Prochlorococcus marinus XMU1405: one gene and its partner. The main gene of each other region encodes a partner of the protein of the gene in region 2 in a complex. Links are inferred from orthologs where the notes say so. Each region holds a gene or a part of one and is shown on either strand. Other genes may lie near its edges.

Region 1 (3,925 bases), 130 kb from region 2 along the record:
AGGTAAGTAAATGATCGAAAACACAAATGATTCTTCAAATCCAGTTTTAACCTTTGAAGGCAAAAAATATTTAATAAATGAACTTTCTAATGAAATAAAAGAATCTATAAAAGTTTTACAAATAGCGGAGACGCAATTAAAGATGCATGAAGATACTCTCAAATTAATTTCAATTAGCCGAAAATCAATAGCTAATCAATTAAAAGAAAAACTAAAAAACTTAGAATAAATTTTTAATAATTATGGATTTCTTGTAGAGAGTAAGTGTTAATAATATTACTTTGTAAAGCTTTGATAGCCTTAATGGCTGCCTTTGCTCCAGGAATAGTTGTAAAAGTTGGAATATTATATTCTAAAGCAGCACGTCTTAAGTAAGCATCATCATGTAGAGCCTGTGAGCCAATTGGAGTATTGATGATTAATTGAACAAGTCCTGAACGAATTAGGTCCTCAATATTTGGTCTTCCTTCATGAACTTTCTGCACTTCTTCAACCTGAATTCCTAAACCCAACAAATAAGCAGCTGTACCTTTTGTTGCGATTAATTTAAATCCTAAAATCAAAAGTTCTCTAGCAACTTCCTCGAGATTTTTTTTATCTAAATCATTCGTAGACAAAAAAGCAACGCCTTTTGAAGGAACACCATTTCCAGCAGCTAATTCCGACTTGGCATAAGCAATTCCAAAATCTTTAGCTAAACCCATTACTTCTCCAGTAGATCTCATTTCAGGGCCAAGCAATGTATCAGATCCAGGAAATCTTTTAAAAGGTAAAACGGCCTCTTTTACTGCCTGATATTTAGGAGAAAACTCTTCTGAGAAATTAACATCTTCTAATGTAAAACCTTGCATTAACTGAGTAGCTATTTTTGCAACTGGTTTACCTATAGCTTTTGAGACAAATGGTACTGTCCTAGATGCTCTTGGATTTGCTTCAAGAATAAATAATTTATTTTCTTTATTATTTGTATTTATCACTGCAAATTGCAAATTGATTAAACCAACAACATTTAATCTTTGTGCAATTTGTTTAGTCCAGTTCCTTACATTTTCTATTGTGGATTTTGAAAGAGAAATTGGTGGTAAACAACAAGCTGAATCTCCTGAATGAATTCCTGCAGGTTCAACATGTTCCATTAGACCAGCAATTACAACCGACCCTTCTGAATCGCATAAGGCATCAACATCTATCTCAATTGCATTGTTCAAATATTGATCAAGAAGGATTGGATGATCAGGCGATACCTTAACTGCTTCAGAGATATATCTAGATAATTCATTCTCATCTTTAACAATTTCCATTGCTCTTCCTCCTAAAACATAAGAAGGTCTTACAACTAATGGGAAACCTATATTTTTGGCTACTATTTCTGCTTCATTTTGATTACGGGCAATACCGTTTAAAGGTTGTCTTATACTTAATTCTTCAAGTATTTTTGTAAATTCCTCTCTATCTTCTGCTAAATCGATCGATATTGGAGAAGTCCCAAGAATTTTTGATCCAGTTCTGACTCCATCATTAGATTTAAGCCATTCAAGTAACGGTAATGATAATTTCAGTGGAGTTTGACCTCCAAATTGAACAATCAAACCATAAGGATTTTCAGCTTCTATTATATTGAGCACATCCTCTAATGTTACAGGCTCAAAATATAAAATATCGCTAGTATCATAATCTGTTGAAACAGTTTCAGGGTTACTATTAACCATTATTGTTTTATAACCATTTGTAGAAGCTTGATATGATGCATGACAACAACAGTAATCAAATTCAATTCCCTGACCAATTCTGTTTGGACCTCCTCCTAGAATCATAATTTTTTTTGATTTACTATTTTCTGAAATCTCGCTATCAAAAATTTGAGAACTAGCATTAATGAAGGATTCTTCGTAAGTTGAATAATGATATGGAGTTGAGGATGCAAATTCTGCTGAACAAGTATCAACAGTTTTATAAATTGCAGTTACATTAAGTTTTTTTCTATACTTTCTTACTTCAAAAAACTCGGAATTAGTTAACTTTGCTATCTGTTGATCTGAAAAGCCTAATTGTTTAGCATGTAACATCAAATCTCTATCTAGAGCATAAAGTTCCTTATCTTTCAAAAAATCATTTTCAAAATTAAAGATATTTCGTAATTTTTCGATAAACCATAAATCTATATTTGTAACTTCATGAATATAATTGTTAGTTTTCTCAAGCTGCATAGCTTTTTTTATCAGGAGAATTCTTTCAGGTGTAGGGTTTCTTAAACTATTTTTAATATGAGTTTCGTTTTTAAATTCATCTTGTGAATCACATTCCCATCCAAAAACACCTACTTCTAATGACCTTAATGCTTTCTGAAATGATTCTTCAAAAGAACGACCTATTGCCATTGATTCACCAACAGATTTCATGGAAGTACTTAGAGTATTAGAAGAGCCTTTAAACTTTTCAAAGGCAAATCTTGGAATCTTAGTAACTACGTAATCAATTGATGGTTCAAAACATGCAGGTGTTTTTTTTGTTATGTCATTAATAATCTCATCAAGTGTATAGCCAACAGATAATAAAGCTGCAATTTTAGCTATAGGGAATCCAGTTGCTTTACTTGCTAAAGCAGAGGATCTACTCACACGGGGATTCATTTCTATGACAATTACCTCTCCATTAGATGGATTTATTGCAAATTGAATATTACTTCCTCCTGTTTCTACTCCCACCTCTCTAATGATTTTCAATGACAAATCCCTCAATCTCTGATACTCCTTATCTGTTAAAGTCTGCGCAGGAGCAACAGTAATAGAATCTCCAGTGTGTACACCCATTGGGTCTAAATTTTCAATACTGCAAACTATTACTACATTGTCTGCAGTATCTCTCATTACCTCTAGTTCAAACTCTTTCCATCCAATAAGTGATTTTTCAATCAATATTTGATTACTAGGACTTTCCTCTAAACCTGATTTACACAACTCGATAAATTCTTCAAGGTTAAAAGCAATTCCACCGCCTACACCACCCAATGTAAATGCAGGCCTTATTATAAGAGGATAAGAATTAATTTTTTTGGATACCTCTATAGCTTCATCCAGGTTAGATGCGATACCAGATGGACAAACATTTACATTTATTTTCTCCATCGATTCTTTAAACAATTTTCTATCTTCAGCTTTATTAATAGCTCTTAAATCAGCACCAATTAATTCAATATTATTTTGCTTTAAAAAATCTGACTCTGATAATTTAACCGCAAGATTTAAAGCGGTTTGACCTCCCATAGTGGGCAGGATCGCATCAGGTTTTTCTCTTAAAATGATCTGAGAAACAATTTCAGGAGTCAATGGTTCAATGTATGTTTTGCTTGCGATCTCAGGATCAGTCATTATTGATGCTGGATTTGAATTTATCAAGACAATTTCATATCCAGCATTTCTTAAAGCTTTGCAGGCTTGAGTGCCAGAGTAGTCAAATTCGCATGCTTGTCCTATAACAATCGGTCCCGATCCTAGAATAAGAATTTTTTTAAGATCACCTCTTTGAGGCATAATTTAAAACCTTCATTTAACACATGCTACTTATAAATCATCAGATGTTAATCAAGTTACTTGAAAAGCAACATTTGTTTCTATAGTATTGGAAGAAATTAATTTTTTATGAGCGAACTTCAGCGACTTAAAAATTTGTTGCCTCCAGAGAATGAAAGTTGGGTATTTGTTGAATCTGCTGCGGCTATAGATCCACCTTTAATAACACTTGAGGAAATCGGTCGTGACGAAGTAGAAATTCAAATAGATTTAGATGAATGGGATAACTTTGCTATTGATCACAGAAATCTACTATTTTGGCACGAGGTTGGGAAAATTCAAAATGACTCAATTCCTAGAGATGGATGGGAAATGGCTGCTCTCGCCATTGGTCTTGGAGGTGCTATAGGAGAGTT
Region 2 (3,051 bases):
CTTTGAGAGCTAAGTGCTCTACGGGTGTCGAACTAAGTTCTATGGCTGAAGAACTTTTAAATGTTTGTAAATTGCCAATAGCAAGACCAAATTTGTACTTGGTAGATACTTGTGGTACTGGAGGGGATGGAGCTAATACATTTAATATTTCAACTGCAGTAGCATTTGTAGCTGCATCATGTGGAGTAAAAATTGCAAAACACGGAAATAAAAGTGCTAGTGGGAAAGTTGGCTCTGCTGATGTTTTGTCGAATCTTGGTTTGAATTTAAATTGTTCTTTAGAAAAAGTAATCAATGCCGTAAGTGAAATTGGAATAACTTTTTTGTTCGCACCTGTTTGGCATAAATCATTAATAAAACTTGCTCCATTAAGAAAGACCCTTGGAATAAGGACTATATTTAATCAGCTTGGCCCATTGGTAAATCCTTTAAGACCCAATGCGCAAGTTTTAGGTGTTGCTTCTGAGGATCTTTTAAAACCTATGGGAAGCGCGCTTTTAAATATGGGTATGAATAGAGCAATAGTAGTACATGGTTCCGGCGGCCTTGATGAAGCTTCTCTTCAAGGAGTAAATAAATTAGTGTTTGTTGAGAATGGTGAATTAAAGTTTTCAGAAATAAATATTACAGATTTCAACCATGAAAATATCGCTAACGATAAGCTAGTTGTTTCTGATCTTCAGTCTAGCGAGGAAATATTAAAGTCTGTTTTGAATGGTTCTGGACAAAAATCTCATATCGACGTTGTTGCCTTGAATGTTGCTTTAGTTCTTTGGGCAGCAGGAATTGAGGATGACTTAAATGAAGGATTTAATAAAGCTTTATTTTCGATTAATAAAGGAGATCCTTGGAAAAAGTTCTTACTCTTAAAAAATTATTTATCCGCAAATTAATTTATTTCAAATTGATGATTAATCCATATAAGAAAAACGCAAAATTAGTTTTAAGTAATGGAACTGTATTTCCTGGATTTTATTTTGGTTTTTCTGGTACAGCTATTGGTGAAGTAGTCTTTAATACAGGTATGACGGGGTATCAAGAAGTTATTACTGATCCAAGTTATTACGGACAGATATTAACATTCACATATCCAGAGATTGGAAATACTGGTATTAATTTTGAAGATTCAGAATCTAATATCAATGTTAAAGGTATAATTGTTAGAAATTTTTCATCTAATGACAGCAATTGGAGATCTAAAAAAAATTTCAACCAATGGTTAGTTGAAAAAAACATAGTTGGTCTTTATGGAATTGATACAAGAGCTCTTGTTAAAATCTTAAGATCTAATGGATCTATGAATGGGGTTATCACCTCTGAAGACAAAACTGTAGAAAGTTGTTTAAAGATAATTAGTGATACGCCGAATATGAAGGGATTAAATTTATCTAAGGTAGTTTCAACTAAGGAACAATATTTATGGAAAAGCCATACAAAAACATTTTTTGATTTAAGAAAAAGATATGATGAATCTTCTAAAAAATTAAAAATAGTAGCAATTGATTTTGGAATTAAAAATTCAATTTTAAATAGACTTGTATCTCATGGTTGTGAAGTCTTGGTGATGCCTTCTCGATCTTCTATGAAAGATGTTCTATCTAAGAAGCCTGATGGTATTTTTTTCTCAAATGGTCCAGGAGACCCTTCTTCTGTTTCTGAAGGAATAGATTTAGCAAAATCACTTATTGAATATGGTGAAATACCTATGTTTGGTATTTGCCTTGGTCATCAAATATTTGGCTTAGCATTAGGAGGTTCAACTTATAAATTGCCTTTTGGACATCGTGGATTAAATCACCCTTGTGGCGAAAATAATAAAATTGAGATAACTAGTCAGAATCATGGCTTTGCTATCGATCCTAATTCTATCTCAAAGGATATAGTAAAAATAACCCACTACAACCTTAACGATAATACTGTGGCTGGACTGGAAGTTTATAATAAGCCAATATTTAGTGTGCAATATCATCCAGAAGCTGGACCTGGCCCACATGATTCAGATTATTTATTTAAAAAATTTGTTTCTCTAATGTTAGAAAGATGTTGACATATTGTTTTCTTTTGATTTGATAATTACATTTGATATATTAATTTATTGGAGGTACTAGATCATAGAAGATTTCCAGAAGCTAACGGTTTCTTTAAGAGGAAACCTTGAAGTTAAAAAAAACATTATTGTTTTTACTTTTAAAGGACAACTTGATGCTTTCTCTGAAAAACAATTTAAGACTTTTGTTGCTGATAACTTAAAAAATGAGCTTCCATTTGTTATTGATCTTACAAAAATAGATTTTTTAGACTCATCGGGACTTGGAGCTCTTGTTCAAACAAGTAAAGAATGCAAAAAGTCGAAACTTGGTTTTTCTGTCGTTGGCAATTCGAGAGTAGCTCAAACAATTAAACTTGTTCGTTTAGGTGATTTTCTTAACTTGAAGTCAAGCCTTGAAGATGCATTAAATTATTTGAAAAATTGAATTATTGGATTCAAAACTTGGTTCCATATGGATCACCAGAGGATATAGGTGTTATTCAACTTGCTTGGCTTGGAGATTCTGTATGGGAGCTTCACCAAAGACTAAAACATGTTCATTTCCCTTTAAAATCTAAAGATCTCCATTTATCTGTAGTAAACGAGGTAAAAGCAAAATCTCAATCAAAATCATTAAGTCAAATTGAACATTTATTAAATTCAAACGAAATAGATCTAATTAGGCGTGCTAGAAATAAAACAAAGAGATATCCAAAATCTTCAGACCCCACCATATACTCTAGAGCAACTGGTTTTGAAACTCTTATTGGCTGGCTATTTTTAAAAGATCCTCAAAGATTATCAACACTTTTTGAATATTTAGAATTAAAAATGAATTGAATCTATGAAAAACTCCTCAAATAAATTCCGTGGAAAAAATAATAAAGAGTACACAAGAAATTCAGATTTTGGTAATTACTCAAAGAATACAAATCGTTCAAAAAAAAATGATAGATTTTTGAACAATTCCCCTAATAATACGAAAGTTGAAAATTTAAAAAAAAATAATGAAAATAATACTT

Evidence for each region. The genes of interacting proteins can lie anywhere in the genome.
Region 1: the proteins of carA (region 2) and carB are in contact, whole or in part, in a solved structure (PDB 1KEE), measured with the Escherichia coli proteins. The link is inferred for Prochlorococcus marinus XMU1405 from one-to-one orthologs.

Annotation. Positions count from the first base shown.
Region 1 is NZ_JAAORF010000002.1:278,531-282,455, forward strand. The notes cover bases 34-3,874. They hold carB (carbamoyl-phosphate synthase large subunit), read right to left. Parts: upstream 3,531-3,874; coding sequence 234-3,530; downstream 34-233. Other genes in these bases: HA148_RS05035 (DUF6447 family protein), read left to right, coding at 34-229; HA148_RS05045 (DUF3318 domain-containing protein), read left to right, coding at 3,639-3,874. Outside these bases: more of HA148_RS05035, read left to right, coding at 11-33; more of HA148_RS05045, read left to right, coding at 3,875-3,925. UniProt on the Escherichia coli protein: Large subunit of the glutamine-dependent carbamoyl phosphate synthetase (CPSase).
Region 2 is NZ_JAAORF010000002.1:152,337-155,387, forward strand. What follows is about bases 11-2,977. They hold carA (glutamine-hydrolyzing carbamoyl-phosphate synthase small subunit), read left to right. Parts: upstream 11-907; coding sequence 908-2,047; downstream 2,048-2,977. Other genes in these bases: trpD (anthranilate phosphoribosyltransferase), read left to right, coding at 11-893; HA148_RS04370 (STAS domain-containing protein), read left to right, coding at 2,112-2,474; HA148_RS04375 (ribonuclease III domain-containing protein), read left to right, coding at 2,471-2,869; rlmB (23S rRNA (guanosine(2251)-2'-O)-methyltransferase RlmB), read left to right, coding at 2,874-2,977. Outside these bases: more of trpD, read left to right, coding at 1-10; more of rlmB, read left to right, coding at 2,978-3,051. UniProt on the Escherichia coli protein: Small subunit of the glutamine-dependent carbamoyl phosphate synthetase (CPSase).